2 linked regions of the Thiorhodovibrio winogradskyi genome follow. The protein of the gene in region 1 interacts with the protein of each later gene in a pairwise test. Links are inferred from orthologs where the notes say so. Each region holds a gene or a part of one and is shown on either strand. Other genes may lie near its edges.

Region 1 (7,334 bases):
CCGTCAATGGTGTCGCCAACCGGGCAGAACACCATCGGATACGCGGTCGGTTATACCTCAATGCCCTTCGATCCCTTTACACCTTTCCTGCTGGGCGATGAAGAAATTCGCATCATTGGCCAAACCGTGCTGCCACAGGGAAATCGTAAATCGATCAAACAGGCCGAATGGACTTACAGCCTGATGGGACACTTCATGGATGGTCTTGGGGTGAACTGCACCTATTGCCATAACTCGCGGTCCTTTACCGCTTGGGATCAAAGCACCCCACAGCGGACGACCGCTTGGTATGCAATCCGCAATGTTCGCGACATGAACAATGACTATGTCGCGCCCCTTGGCGAGATTTTGCCAGAGTCCCGTAAGGGGCCTCTTGGTGACGCTTTTAAGGTCAACTGCAAGACCTGTCACCAAGGTGTCTACAAGCCCTTGTTTGGAGCGCCCATGGCGAAGGCCTATCCTGCTCTCTACGAGACTGCGGCGGCCGAAGAAGCTCCGGTTGAGGAAGGCGTGCCTGCTGCTGCCGAGGCTGAAGCAGAGGCAGCTCCCGCAGCTGAAGCTGAAGCAGCACCGGCTGAGGTAGCTCCCGCGGCTGAAGCTGAAGCAGCACCGGCTGAGGTAGCTCCCGCGGCTGAAGCTGAAGCAGCACCGGCTGAGGTAGCTCCCGCGGCTGAAGCTGAAGCAGCACCAGCTGAGGCAGCTCCCGCGGCTGAAGCTGAAGCAGCACCGGCAGAGGCAGTTCCCGCGGCTGAGGCAGAGGCAGCACCGGCTGAGGCAGCTCCCGCGGCTGAGGCAGAGGCAGCACCGGCAGAGGCAGCTCCCGCGGCTGAGGCTGAACTAGCACCGGTTGCGGATGCATCTGCCGCGGCATCAGAGGCCCCGGCTGCTGAAGGCGAAACGGAAGCAGCCGCTCCAGCCGAAACCGCGGCACCGCCTATGCAGTACGTTCCAGCACCGATGCGTTATCAACCCGCACCCATGCCAGCTCCGCCGGCACCCGCGGAACGCTAAGGATTCGGTTGATCGAGGCGAGGGACCGCCGAAATTCATTGATGGCTGAAAAGGCCCTTTGGGCCAAACCTGAAACAACGAGGTAATCACCATGGCTGAAAAGAGCATGACTGGCTTGACCGACAGCGAAGCCAAAGAATTCCACGGTATCTTCATGTCCAGCATGACCGCCTACTTTGGTCTCGTGGTCGTCGCTCATCTGTTGGCTTGGATGTATCGTCCCTGGCTGTAATGCCAGAAAAGCGGACAGCTGACAGTAAACGTGATATTACGCGGCTTTGAAATCCAAACCCACCGGATTCGCCGCACCCAAATGTGGAGACAAGATCATGAGTAACGACAAATTCACCGGAATGTACAAAATCTGGACCTTCTTTGATCCTCGCCGGACTCTGGTAGCTATCGCTGGCTTCCAACTCGTGCTGGGTCTGCTGATCCATTTCATCCTGCTCGGTTCCGACCTGAACTGGTTGGACGATGGCATTCCGACTTCCTACATGGGCGCTGGGGCAGCTCCTGCTGGCCAGATGTCCGCGATGCCAGAGGCTCGCACTACCAACTGATAGCGCTAGACTTCACAGGTAAGCGGTGGCAGCCGGGCGCCTTGGGTTCTGCTGCCTCCGCGCCTGTTGGTCAAAAGGATTTTTTTGATCACTGCCCCAGCCCATTCTGGAGTTGCAGGCATTCAAAAAAGATAGCGCTGAGATGGCCGTAAGGTCAGGAACACACTAGAGGCTATAGCAATGGCTGAAAAAAGTATGACGGGACTGAGCGAGAGCGAGGCCAAAGAATTTCACGGCATTTTCATGTCCAGCATGACCGCTTATTTCGGTCTGGTCGTTGTCGCACATCTGTTGGCCTGGATGTATCGTCCCTGGCTGTAATCGAAGGGAAGGGCCTCCTGTTCTGTTTCAGGAAGGCTTCAGTCCTTTTGATCGGAGTTGGACATGCATAAAATCTGGAAAATTATCGACCCGCGCAGAGCGATCATCACCATTTTCGCATCCCAATTTCTTCTTGGGTTGTTGATCCATTTTATTCTGCTCGGCACAGACCTTAACTGGCTAAACGACGGTATCCCACCTTTGTAAAAGCCCGGGTCTTTTTCTGGCTGACTCATATTGGGAATGACAGGCGAATGTCGCGGCGCTCGGTAAAGCTTCGACTCTCGAGTCTGTCTTATTGACGAAAAGCAGCGGTTCCCGCTGCTTTTTTTTTGCTCAAAAGATCGCGGTGATCAATTTTTTTTTTTCTGGCTCTGGTATGGACAATGGTAATCCACTAGGTCTTGCTCATGTCCTGCTTGGCAAATTGTCAAGGATGAACTTCCACAGGGAGCACGCGGGTGGTTTTGTTTAGCTGCATCAACATCACTGTGGAGTCATTCAATGTAAATCGGACGTTTTCTTGCCGATGTTGGCCACTGAAATGACTTGGGCCGGTTGCTTCTGGTCGGGGTAGTAAGGACGCTCACCGCCACGGCCATCGATATCGGCCAGTTCTTTTTCCCGCGCTGAAATGAGTCCAAAACACTGACGCACGTCCTCGATTGTCCCCTCGGAGAGTGGATGCTTCATGCCGGGTGGCGGGGTGACGTCCCTGACGATGGCAGCCAGCGTCTTGCGCATGGCGATCAAAATTTGCTGTTCTTTGCTAAGGTCCTGCATCCGGCAGTCTCCTATGAGGATTGTGGGGAATGATGAGAGTGAATTGTTAGCGTCTGTTGAGCAAGAATTGGGGCTAGTTGGCCGTTGCGAAAGGGGAGCCTAACCACGCGGTGCTCGGCGGGACGGTACTCGGCAAGGAAGAGTTCGCCCATTATGGCAAGCCATTCGGACCTGGGTCGGCAAGCAGTAAGCGCAGCTGGGTTTCGTCGAGAACGGGGATGCCGAGCTGGGCGGCCTTGGTCGCCTTGCTGCCGGGGTTCTCGCCGGCGACCACATAGTCAGTGTTGGATGAAACGGCGCCCGTGACTTTGGCTCCGCGAGCAATCAACTCTGCTTTCATGTCATCTCTTGGACGCGTCAGGGTGCCGGTCAAGACAAAGGTTGTGCCAGTCAGGGGTAAGTCCTTGGGGGCGTTTGGGCGAGGAGGATCGGGCCAGTGCAGTCTGGCGCCATCGGGGTCGATCAAATGCGCGATCACCTCTCGGTTGTGCTCCTGGGCGAAGAAGCCGCGAATATGCTGGGCGACCCTCTGCCCCACGCCGTCAATGGCGATCAGGGCTTCTTCATCGGCCTCCATCAGGGGCTCGAGTGCGCCAAAATGCATGGCTAGCGCTGTGGCCATGGTTTCCCCCACTTCGCGAATACCAAGCGCGTGGATGAATCTGGCCAGGGTTGTCTCGCGGCTCTGGTCGAGCTTGGCGACGAGATTCTTTGCTGATTTCTCGCCCATGCGCGGAAGATTTGATAGTTGCTCCGGGCTGAGCGCGAAGAGATCGGCTGGGGTTTTAACCAGATCCTGCTCAATGAGTTGTTCAATCAGTTTGTCGCCAAGTCCGTCGATATCGAGCGCGCGGCGCGAGGCAAAATGCTTGAGCGCCTCTTTGCGTTGGGCGGAGCAGATCAGACCGCCGCTGCAGCGGGCGACCGCCTCGCCCTCCGCACGGATGACGTCCGAGCCGCATACCGGGCAGTGCGATGGCAGGGCAACCGGCTCGGTTCCCGGCGGGCGCAGGGCGGTGACCACGCCGACGACTTCAGGGATGACGTCACCGGCACGCCGCACGATCACGGTATCGCCGGCGCGCACGTCCTTGCGGTGGACTTCATCGATATTATGCAGGGTGGCGTTGGAGACGGTGACCCCAGCGACATCCACGGGCTCGAGCCGCGCCACTGGGGTGACAGCACCAGTGCGTCCGACCTGAAATTCCACCGCTCTCACTTTGGTTTGCTCTTCGCGTGGCGGGTATTTGAAGGCGATTGCCCAGATTGGATCGCGCGCGCGAAAGCCGAGCCGTCGCTGGGCTGCCAGGTCATCCACCTTGAACACTACCCCATCGATTTCGTAATCGAGTGCATCGCGTCGCGCGGCCATGGCCCCCTGGTAGTCAATGCAACCCTCGGCGCCGGTGACGCAGGTCGACTCCGGGCAGACTCGCAGCCCAAAATCACGCAGGCGGGCGAGCGCGGCGCTCTGGGTGGCGCCAAGATCGCCCCCATCGACAGCGCCGAAGCCATGGCAGAACATGGTCAGCGGTCGGCTGGCGGTGATGCACGGATCGAGTTGGCGCAGGCTCCCCGCCGCGGCATTGCGCGGGTTTTTGAAGGGCGTTTGTCCCTGATCGAGCATGCGTTGCTTGAGTGCCTCGAAGCCGGCAAGGGGCAAATACACCTCACCGCGTACCTCGAGCCGTCGCGGCCAGTCTGTGCCGCGCAGTCGCAGAGGGACGGCACCAATGGTGCGGACCTGCGCGGTGACCTCCTCGCCGGTGCGCCCATCACCCCGGGTGGCGGCCCGAGTCAGCAGGCCGTCTTCATAAAGCAAGCTGATGGCCAGGCCGTCAAGCTTGGGCTCGGCGACATAGCGCACTTGCTCAAGGCCGAGTTCGCGCCGAATGCGCTGGTCGAAGTCGCGCAGATCATCAGGGGTGCGGGCGTTGCCGAGCGAGAGCATGGGCGCCAGATGCTCCGCCGGGGCGAAGCGCTCGGCCGGTGGTGCGCCAACCCGCTGGGTAGGCGAATCTGGCGTGCGCAGTTCGGGATGCTGTTCCTCGATTTGCTGGAGTTCGCGCAGCAGGGCGTCGAATTCAGCGTCCGGAATCTCCGGGTCATCCAGGACGAAGTAGCGATAATTATGTTGCTCGAGTAGGCGATGGAGTTCTTTTGCGTGTGCTTCGCCTGGCTTCGTCGGGCTTGTCTCTTTCATGAGTCGGTGTGGTCGTTCTGACCCTTATCGGAGTCAGCATCGGCTCTAGTTGCCTTGGAGTGCGGGGCGGCATAGTCAATCACGGCATTGCGCAGGCTCTCAATGCGCCTGACGCTGATCGGCCGATGCCGTGCGTCCTCGACCTCGGCGGTCAACTCGCGCGCCAGGGATTTGGCCGTGGTCAGCATGGCATCCAGCGCCTCGATGTCTTGATACTTGCCGTGCATTTGGCAAAAGAGCGCGAGGCCACGCGTCTCGAACGCTGCCATTGCCTCGTCCTGGTCGGGATAGAGGGGGAAGTTGCCGGGCTGAACCAGGTTGGCCATGCTAAAAAGGGTACGGGTTTGCCCCGGTTCGTCAGCAATTCGATGAAAAATATCCTTGCTCCCGGCGACCAGAAAATGCCGACTGGCGGCGGCAAGAATGTCGCGGCCCGAGAGACTGCCCTCGCGCGCCACTACAAAGACCTGGATGATGGGGCCCTTTTCAGTATTGGTGACAATGCCAGCAATATCCGCCGGGTCCAGTTCCCCGGTGCGAGCTTCCTGGTATTCGTGATTCTCGTTGTTGCCTGTGGCGGCGGGATTGCGTGCGTTGGTGGCGGCCGAATAATCACCCTCGCCCGGGGTGTCGTCAGGGTCGCCCCGGTCGGATGCCTCTTGCCCGGGCTGCCAGTCGCCTTCCTCCTCGCCGTCCCCGATGCCAAGGTTGGGCTCGCGTTTTTCTCTTGCCCTGACCTTGGGCGAGGCACCATTCAAGCGCCCGGCGTCAGAACGCAACTTGCGGTGGCGCTCCCACATATAGAGCGCGACCAGGAAAGCAATGCCGACAATCAGCAGAATGATGCGCAGTGTGGTGGCGTCCATCGAAGCCTTGAATCCCGTGTTGTCCGGTTCTGACCCCTGAGTATACCAATCACAGGGGAAATTGCAGATGTGCTCAGGCCGCTCCCGCCAAACGCGCGGCATCCTCGATGTCGACTGAAACCAGGCGCGAGACGCCGGGCTCGTGCATGGTCACGCCAATGAGCTGATCGGCGATCTCCATGGTGACCTTGTTGTGGCTAATGAAAATAAACTGGGTGCGCGCGGACATTTCCCGCACCAGCTGGCAGAAGCGGTTAACGTTGGCATCATCGAGCGGCGCGTCGACCTCGTCGAGCAGGCAGAAGGGCGCCGGGTTGAGTTCGAAGATGGCGAACACCAGGGCCACGGCGGTGAGTGCCTTCTCGCCGCCGGAGAGCAAATGAATACTGGCGTTGCGCTTGCCAGGGGGGCGCGCCATGATGGTGACGCCGGTTTCGAGCAGGTCGTCGTCGGTGAGTTCCAGATAGGCGTTGCCGCCGCCGAACAGGCGCGGAAACAGCGCTTGCAAGCCTGAATTGACGCGGTCGTAGGTCTCCTTGAAGCGGGTGCGGGTCTCGCGGTCGATTTTGCGAATTGCGCTCTCGAGGGTGTCGAGCGAGGACTGAATGTCCTGGCGCTGGTCCTCAAGGTAGCGCATGCGCTCGGATTGCTCCTGAAACTCATCGATGGCGGCCAGGTTGATGTTGCCCAGGCGCGAGATTTTGCCGCCGATCTCGCTCAGGCGCTGCTGCCAGACCTCGGCCGTGGCGCCGGTCTCCAGCCCCTGGAGCAGGGCGCGCGGCTCCTTGCCGTCGCTGGCGAGCTGTTCCTCGAAGGTGCGCCGGCGCACCAGGCGCTCCTGTAACTGCACCCGGCGCTCGGCCAGGTCGGCCTGGGCCGTTGCATTGGCCTGCTCCAGGCGATGGCGCTCCTGCTCCTGCTCCCTGACCTCGGTGTTGAGTTCTTCCATCTGGGTGCGCGCGGTGCTGAGTGCCTCTTCCACCTCCAGGCGCCGCTCAAGCTGAGTGTCGAGCTGTTCCCGTGCTTCGGTCTCGGGTTCGGCGGCGGCTTCGAGTTCCGCGCGCAGTTCATCACGCCTGTGCCCGAGTTGGCTGAGCTGCTGCTCGGCGCGCTCCAGGTTGGCCTGGGTGGCCTCGCGCGAGGCGCGGCGGGTTTCGATGCTGAGCGTCAGTTCGGCAACCCGGTTGCGCGCCTGCTGTTCCTCGGCGCGCACGCTGGTCAGGGCGGCGCGCAGGCGCTCGCGTTCGCGTCCGCACTGATCACGCTCGGCGGCGACCTGCTCGCTGGCCTCGAGTGCGAGGTTCAGGCGCTCGCGCGTTTCTTCCAGGTCTTCAAGCCCGGTTGCGCGCGTCTCGGCCAGCTCGGCCAGCTCGCTTTGCAGCGCTTCGCCACGTTCGCGCAGGTGCTCCAGGCGCGCGCGTCCGGCGCCGATCTCGGCGTCCATGGCGGCGCGTTCGCGGCTGAGCTGGGTGACGCTGTTCATGGCCGCCTCGCGCTCGCGCTCAAGCTGCGCGCGCCCCTCGGCCAAGGTGCTTTGCTGTTCGGCCATCACGGCGATGACCTCCTCGAGTTCCTCGGTCTGGG
Region 2 (7,493 bases), 3.1 Mb from region 1 along the record:
CCGCACCCAATCCGTACTCAAAGCCATCGGCGAAACGCGTGGAAGCATTGACCATCACCGAACTGGAATCCACCTCGCGCAGAAAACGCCGGGCGCGACTGTAGTCCTCGGTCACAATGCTGTCGGTATGGCGCGAACTGTGGCGCTCGATGTGGTCGATGGCCGCGTCCAGGCCGGAGACCACGCGGATGGACAGGATGGGCGCCAGGTATTCGGTATCCCAGTCGTCCTCCGTGGCGGGTGTTGCCTTTGGTACCAGCCGGCAGGTCTCGGCACAACCCCGCAACTCGACGCCCTTTTCCGTCAGTGCCGTGGCGAGTCGCGGCAAGACGTTTGCGGCGACCCCTTCAGCGACCAGCAGAGTCTCCAGGGTGTTGCAGGTCCCAAAGCGCTGGGTCTTGGCATTCATGGCAATGGCAAAGGCCTTGTCCAGATCGGCCTGGTCGTCGATGTAGACATGGCAGATGCCATCGAGATGCTTGATCACCGGCATGCGCGCCTCGCGGCTGATACGCTCGATCAGCCCCTTGCCGCCACGTGGGATGATGACATCGACGTATTCGGGGCAACTCAGCATGGCGCCCACGGCGGCACGGTCGGTGGTGGCGATCACCTGCACCGCCTCCAGCGGCAAGCCGGCCTGCTCCAGCCCCAAGCGAATACACTCGGCAATGGCCTGGTTGGAGTGAAAAGCCTCGGAGCCGCCGCGCAGCAGACTGGCATTGCCGGACTTAAGACACAAGGCGGCGGCATCGGCGGTCACATTGGGGCGCGATTCATAAATGATTCCGACCACGCCGAGCGGCACCCGCATGCGCCCGACCTGAATGCCAGAGGGTCGATAATTGAGATCGGTGATGGCGCCAATTGGATCGGGCAGCGCGGCGATTTGGGTCAAGCCCTCGATCATGGCATCGATGCGCGCCGGGGTGAGTTCCAGGCGATCAAGCAGCGCGGCGTCCAGACCCTTGGCCTCGCCGGCCTCGAGATCGGCACGGTTGGCCGCCGCGAGTTGGACGCGCGCCTGATCGAGCGCGCCAGCCATGGCGAGCAGCGCCTGGTTCTTTTGCGCCGCGCTCGCGCGCGCCAGCGCCCGCGCGGCGGTGCGCGCGGCGGCCCCGGTTTGATCCATGTAGTCTTGAATGTCGGTGATGGTTGATTGCTGCATTGGCTTCAGACTGGCTCCCGTCAATTGATAGAGGATTCACGACCCGAGGGCTGTTGATTCCCTGCTTGCGTAATCACTGATCTCGTCGTCCCCTGATCTCGTCATTCGGGCTCGCGTGATTCAGGGCTGGCGTTTCACACCCCGCGCCAACCCGTCGGCGATGCGCGCGAGCATGGTCCAGGGATCGCCCTCGCCGCGACCTTTGATGGCGAGATCCACCGCCGCGCATTCCAGCAACAAACGCCACAGATAGGGCAGCGAATAGCGCTCCAGCGCCTGTATCACCCCCGCGCGGCGGGACTCCCATACCTGATGGGTTTGAAAGACGGCGTTTAGGTCAGCCCGCGCGCGGCGCGCAAAAGCAACCGCGGCCAGCATGCGCACTTCGCGCGCCAATACCCAGAGCACCAAGGGCTCGGCCGTGCCCTCCCCCGCCAAGCCATGGATGATGCGCTGCGTGCGCGCGCGATCCCCGGCCAGGGCGGCACCACTTAGGTCGAAGAGATCATAGCGCGCACTGTCGGCCACGGCGGCGCGCAGGGCCTCGGGATCAATGGGACCGGGCTCCAGCAACAACGCCAGCTTGCTGACTTCCTGATCAGCGGCGAGCAGATTGCCCTCCACCCGTTCGGCCAACAGCGCGGCGACCTCGGGCGTTGGCGTGAAGCCCTTGGCGCGCAAGCGCTGATCCAGCCATTGCACCAGCGCACCACCTTGCAGGCGACGAACTTCGAGAATCACGCCCACCCGGTCAAGCGTCCGCGCCCACTTGGTTTTCAGCTCCTTCCAGCCCAATGCGGGGGCCTGGATCAGCAGCAGCACGTCTTGCGCGGGCTTCTCGCAATAGGCGCGGATGGCGTCGGCGCCCTCGCGGCCGAGCTTGTCGCCGAGGCGCAACTCGATCAGGCGCCGGTCGGCAAACAGGGACAGATTGCCAGCCTCGGCGGCCAGCGAGGACCAATTGAAATCTTTGGTGTGCTCCAACACTTGTCGTTCGCTAAAGCCCTGTTCGCGCGCACGTGCGCGGATAGCATCCACGGCTTCCTTGAATTGCAGCGGCTCCTCGCCGCACACCAGGTAAACCGGCGCCAGCGCTTTGCGCAGTTGACCCTGCAACTGTTCCGGGCGCAGCTTCATGGGACCTGTGGAGTTAAAGCGGCCCGCAGGCTGAGCAGAATACGGTCGGCGACATCAGCAACCAGATCCTGGTAAATGATATTGGATTCGAGTTGCTTGCCGAGCACCGCCACATCAGGGTTGTCGTCGAAGGTGCGCACCGCGCTTAGAGTTTGCGGCGGCTGCACAACCTGGCCCCGAGCATCCAGGGCATCGAAGGTGACGGTGTAGGTCAACCCATAGGCCAACGCCAAACCGCTGCGATCCACCGCGACAACACGCGAGCTGCGCTGCTGTCCGAGCACACGCAGGATCAAGCCGGCCTCGGACGCGACCTGGGTGATACTGAGACCACCGCTCTGGAGCCGTTCTTCCATCGCCACACCAACTGCACCGCCGGACTGGATAAAGATCGGGCTATACTCGCTGGGAATATCCAGGGCGCCGCGCAATTGAAAACCGCAGCTGCTCGCGAGCAACGCCAGCGCCATGATCAGCCCCCAGGTAGAGAAACCGCGCCGGACCCATTTCCTAGCGGTCGCTCTGGGTCGCGGACCTTTGATGCGCATCATCCGCCACCCCTCCAGATCGCTTTAACCCACCACCAGATTGACCAGCTTGCCCGGCACCAGTATGACCTTGCGCGGAGTCTTACCCTCCAGGTGGCGGCTGACGTTCTCGTTGCGCAGTGCGCTGGCCTCGATCTCCTCGCGCCTGGCCGCCGCCGGCACCTGAATCTTGCCGCGCACCTTGCCGTTGACCTGCACCACGTATTCGATGCTGTCCTGCTCCAGCGCCGCCTCATCCACCTCGGGCCAGCCGGCGCCAAGCACATCCTCGCCAAAGTCCAGTTCCCGCCACAAATAATGGCTGACATGGGGAGCAATGGGCGCGAGCAGCCGCAGCACCAGGGTGAGTCCCTCACGGAAGACCGCTCGTGCCCGCGATCCGTCCAGCGACAGCTTGTGCAGCACATTGACCATGGTCATGCAGCCGGAGACCACGGTATTGAACTGCTGGCGTTCGTAGTCGAAGAGCGCCTTTTTCAGCGCCAGGTGCAATTCGCGCCGGGCGTCGGCGAGTGGCTTATCAAGATCGGCCAGGATGATTGCATCGGGCGACTGCGCGCGGACCATCTCGGCCTGGGTCGCGGCGAGATGCCAGAGTCGCTTGAGAAAACGCGCGGCACCCTCCACGCCCTCGTCGTTCCACTCCAGCGACTGATCCGGCGGTGCGGTGAACATGGTGTAAAGCCGCACGGTATCGGCGCCATAGCGGGCGATGAGCTGCTCGGGATCGACGCCGTTGTTCTTGGATTTGGACATCTTTTCGATGCCACCGAAGAACACGGGCTCGCCATCAGCCTCCAGCACCGCACCCACCACCTGGCCCTTATCATCGCGACTGACCTTGATCTCGGTGGGATTGAACCACTGCTTGCGCCCCTCGGCATCTTCCCGATACCAGGTCTCGGCCACCACCATGCCCTGGGTGAGCAAGCGCGCGAAGGGCTCGTCGCAGTCAACCAGGCCCTCGTCGCGCATCAGCTTATGAAAAAAGCGCGCGTAGAGCAGATGCAGCACCGCGTGCTCAATGCCGCCGACGTACTGATCGACCGGCAGCCAGTAATTGGCCCGCTGATCCAGCATGGCGCTGTCGCAATCGGCCGAGCAGTAGCGGGCGTAGTACCAGCTCGACTCGACAAAGGTGTCGAAGGTGTCGGTCTCGCGGCTCTCGCCATTGGGCAGCTGATAAAACTCGGGCATTTTTTTCAGCGGCGAGCCCGAGCCATCCACCACCACGTCCTCGGGCAGGCGCACCGGCAGCTCGGTCTCGACGCGAATGCCGCCGTCGGCCGCGCGCACGATGGGTAGCGGACAGCCCCAGTAGCGCTGGCGTGACACGCCCCAGTCGCGCAGACGATAATTCACCCGCTTCTCGCCGCGTCCGCGCTCGGCGAGCCAGTCGGCGATGGCCTCGATGGCATCGTCCGAGGCCAGGCCATCGAAGGGGCCGGAGTCGGTCAGGATGCCTTTCTCGACATAAGCGCCCTGTTCAATGCCCGCGTTCTCTCCATTGGAGGGCGCGCCATCGGCCGGGATAATGACCTGTTTCTTGGGGATGCCATGGCGCTCGGCGAATTCCCAGTCGCGCTGATCATGCCCCGGCACCGCCATGACCGCGCCGGTGCCATAGCCCATGAGGACGAAGTTGGCGGCGTAGATGGGCACGGCTTCTCCGCTGACCGGATGCAGGGCATTCAACCCCAGCGGATGCCCCTTCTTCTCCATGGTCTCGATCTCGGCCTCGGAAATACCGCCCTGGCGACAGTCCTCGATAAAGGCCGCCAGCCCAGCATCTTGAGCGGCCATGCGCCGCGCCAGCGGATGCTCGGCGGCCACGGCGACATAGGTCACGCCCATCAGGGTATCGGCGCGAGTGGTGTAAATACCCAAAGTCTCTTCGGAGCCCTCGATGCCAAAGGTCATGGCAACGCCCTCGGAGCGCCCGATCCAGTTGCGCTGCATGGTGCGCACCTGCTCCGGCCAGCCGTCCAGGCCATCCAGGGCATCGAGCAGTTCCTGGGCATAATCGGTGATGCGCACCGACCATTGCTCGATCTCGCGCTTCTCCACCGGAGCGCCCGAGCGCCAGCCGCGCCCGTCGATGACCTGCTCGTTGGCCAGCACGGTTTGATCAACGGGATCCCAGTTGACCATGGCGGTGGCGCGATAGGCCAGGCCCTTCTCGACCAGTCGGGTGAACAGCCACTGCTCCCAGCGGTAGTAATCAGGATCGCAGGTCGCCAACTCGCGCGTCCAGTCGTAGCCAAAGCCGAGCTGCTTGAGCTGGGCTTTCATATACTCAAGATTCGAGCGCGTCCATTGCGATGGCGGTATGCCATGTTTGATGGCGGCGTTTTCAGCCGGCAGACCGAAGGCATCCCACCCCATGGGTTGGAGCACATTCTTGCCCAGCATGCGCTGATAGCGCGAAATCACATCGCCAATGGTGTAATTTCGCACATGGCCCATGTGCAGCCGTCCGCTTGGGTAAGGGAACATGGACAGGCAGTAGAACTTCTCGCGCGCCGGGTCCTCAATCGCGCGAAACGACTGGTTGGCATCCCAAAACGCCTGGGCCTCGGCCTCGATGGCCTGGGGATCATAATCGCTGTGCATAAATTGGCCGATGCTGGAACATCGCGAGCAAAACTCGCCTAAGATTGAAGTGACCGCAAAGGATAACGCAAAACCTTCACCAACCGCGCGAGCGCGCGCTTTGAGGAGACCTCTTATGTCCGATCATCCCTCTGATCACTCCACGAGCCACTCCGATCAGTCCAAGCCAGAAAGCGTCGATCGCCTGGTCGATGCCTATGAGCGCATGCTCGAGCGCACCCGCGAGCGCCTTGATGCCGCCGAGGATGCGACGCCCAAGCTGCGCGACTGGCTGGAAAAAGCCCGTGACCACATGGTTGAACTTGGCGAACTCACGCGCGAGGAGGCCAATCGCGTCGCCGAGTACATCGAGCGCGACATCGAGGATGCCGCCCACTATTTGGTCGACACCGGCGAGGAGCTGAAAACCTGGTGGCGTTTCGATTTGGAACTGATCGAGGAACGGCTGCTCGAGGTCTTTACCAGCGTGGCGGATCAAACCAGCCTGCAACTGCAAGCCTGGGCCGAACGCGCCGAGCAGGCCCGAACCCAGCGACGCTACCACAGCGGCGAGATCACCGGCCCCGGCACACTGGTTTGCAACCACTGCGGCGCTCGGGTGCATTTTCAGCGTGCGACGCGCATATCCGACTGTGCGGAATGTCAGGGCAAGGAATTTCGCCGCGAGCCATCTTGAACATCCGCTCGGCGCTGTCACCCGCAGCCTAGCGCCAGCGCCATCCTTGACGCCAACTCTGACATCCACTCTGACAAAATGACGCACCCGTGCCGCGCCAGCCATCCGAACTCGCGGACCAACGCCGGCGGGCCATCATCCAGGACCAGTTTCCCTGGCCCGTTGGGGAAACAGGCTTCAGCGAAGCGGCCTTCCAGCAAGAAAAACCCTGGTGCGCCAGGGCACGCGGTGCCAAAATACCGGCAGTTCCAAAATACCGGCCACCCCGAAGGATGAGCCCCATGCAAGAATCCCCGTGATGCCGAGTAACCGTCATCACCTCGACCGGAACACGAATTCGATGGATATTTTAATTGAAAAACAGTCTGATGCACTTGTCTTTGTCATCAAGGGGCGGCTCGATGGCAGCACCGCTCCAACGTTGCAAGAGCAGCTGATCAGCGAGCTTGCCGCCGCGCCCCTGGTTCTCCTGGATTGTGCCGCGCTCGATTACATCTCCAGTGCCGGACTGCGGGTGCTGTTGCTGGCCACCAAAGAGTGCAAAAAAGCCAAACGGCCATTCGGCATCTGCAACCTTCAAAACGAGGTACGGGAAGTCTTCAAGATGAGTGGCTTCAGTTCGATCATCGACATCTTTGACTCGCGCGAACAGGCACTCGAAAAACTCGCCTCGCCTGCCTGAGCCGAGCCGTCAAACCCGTGATGCTGGATCCGCGATCTTTTGTCCTATGCGCGGCACTGCTCGCCTCCTCAACGGGGCTCGCCGAGGCGCCCGTGCCCTTGCCGATACCAGAGTCGATACCAGAGTCGATACCAGAGTCGATACCAGAGTCGATAACAGAGTCGATAACAGAGTCGATACCAGAGTCGATACCAGAGTCGATACCAGAGTCGATACCAAGAGCGGAGGACGGGGCCAATCCACTGACGCCAGTGCGCATCGCCTTGCAATGGAGTCCGCAGAGCCAGTTCGCTGGTTTTTATCTGGCCCGAGAGCAGGGCCTTTACGCGGCGGCCGGGGCGGATGTGCGCTTCGTGCATGCCAATGCCAACCGCTCATCGCTTGATTGGCTGCAAAAGGGCGATGCCGAGCTTGCCACCGCCTTTCTCGCCGATGCCATGGTGGCTGCCGCCAACGCCGATGCCGCTAGCAACAGCGCTGGCGAAGCCACTAGCGATGCAAGTGGCGACGCAAGTGACGATGACGGGAGCGATAACAGGACAGGGGCCAGGCGCCCGGTGCTGATCGGCCAATTGGTTCAACGCTCCAACCTGATGCTATTGGCATGGAAGGATCGCGGCATTGAGCATCTTGAGGATCTGAATGGCCAGCGCGTCAGCCTATGGCCTG

The links. Proteins that work in one complex are often made in the same cells at the same time.
Region 2: the proteins of ligA (region 1) and leuS interact in binary tests that used the Escherichia coli proteins (3 or more experiments, as listed by UniProt). The link is inferred for Thiorhodovibrio winogradskyi from one-to-one orthologs.

What each region holds. Positions count from the first base shown.
Region 1 is NZ_CP121472.1:4,737,512-4,744,845, reverse strand. What follows is about bases 2,358-5,356. They hold ligA (NAD-dependent DNA ligase LigA), read right to left. Parts: upstream 4,885-5,356; coding sequence 2,830-4,884; downstream 2,358-2,829. Other genes in these bases: Thiowin_RS21800 (cell division protein ZipA), read right to left, coding at 4,881-5,356; Thiowin_RS21810 (segregation and condensation protein A), read right to left, coding at 2,397-2,678. Also shown: photosynthetic reaction center cytochrome PufC, read left to right, coding at 1-1,011; pufB (light-harvesting antenna LH1, beta subunit), read left to right, coding at 1,103-1,243; pufA (light-harvesting antenna LH1, alpha subunit), read left to right, coding at 1,341-1,574; pufB (light-harvesting antenna LH1, beta subunit), read left to right, coding at 1,755-1,895; pufA (light-harvesting antenna LH1, alpha subunit), read left to right, coding at 1,959-2,102; more of Thiowin_RS21800, read right to left, coding at 5,357-5,750; chromosome segregation protein SMC, read right to left, coding at 5,824-7,334. UniProt on the Escherichia coli protein: DNA ligase that catalyzes the formation of phosphodiester linkages between 5'-phosphoryl and 3'-hydroxyl groups in double-stranded DNA using NAD as a coenzyme and as the energy source for the reaction.
Region 2 is NZ_CP121472.1:1,589,050-1,596,542, reverse strand. Bases 2,673-5,830 are described here. They hold leuS (leucine--tRNA ligase), read right to left. Parts: upstream 5,467-5,830; coding sequence 2,878-5,466; downstream 2,673-2,877. Other genes in these bases: Thiowin_RS07190 (zinc ribbon-containing protein), read left to right, coding at 5,582-5,830; Thiowin_RS07200 (LPS-assembly lipoprotein LptE), read right to left, coding at 2,673-2,856. In the rest of the region: Thiowin_RS07210 (glutamate-5-semialdehyde dehydrogenase), read right to left, coding at 1-1,168; holA (DNA polymerase III subunit delta), read right to left, coding at 1,289-2,305; more of Thiowin_RS07200, read right to left, coding at 2,302-2,672; more of Thiowin_RS07190, read left to right, coding at 5,831-6,142; Thiowin_RS07185 (STAS domain-containing protein), read left to right, coding at 6,354-6,824; Thiowin_RS07180 (ABC transporter substrate-binding protein), read left to right, coding at 6,845-7,493.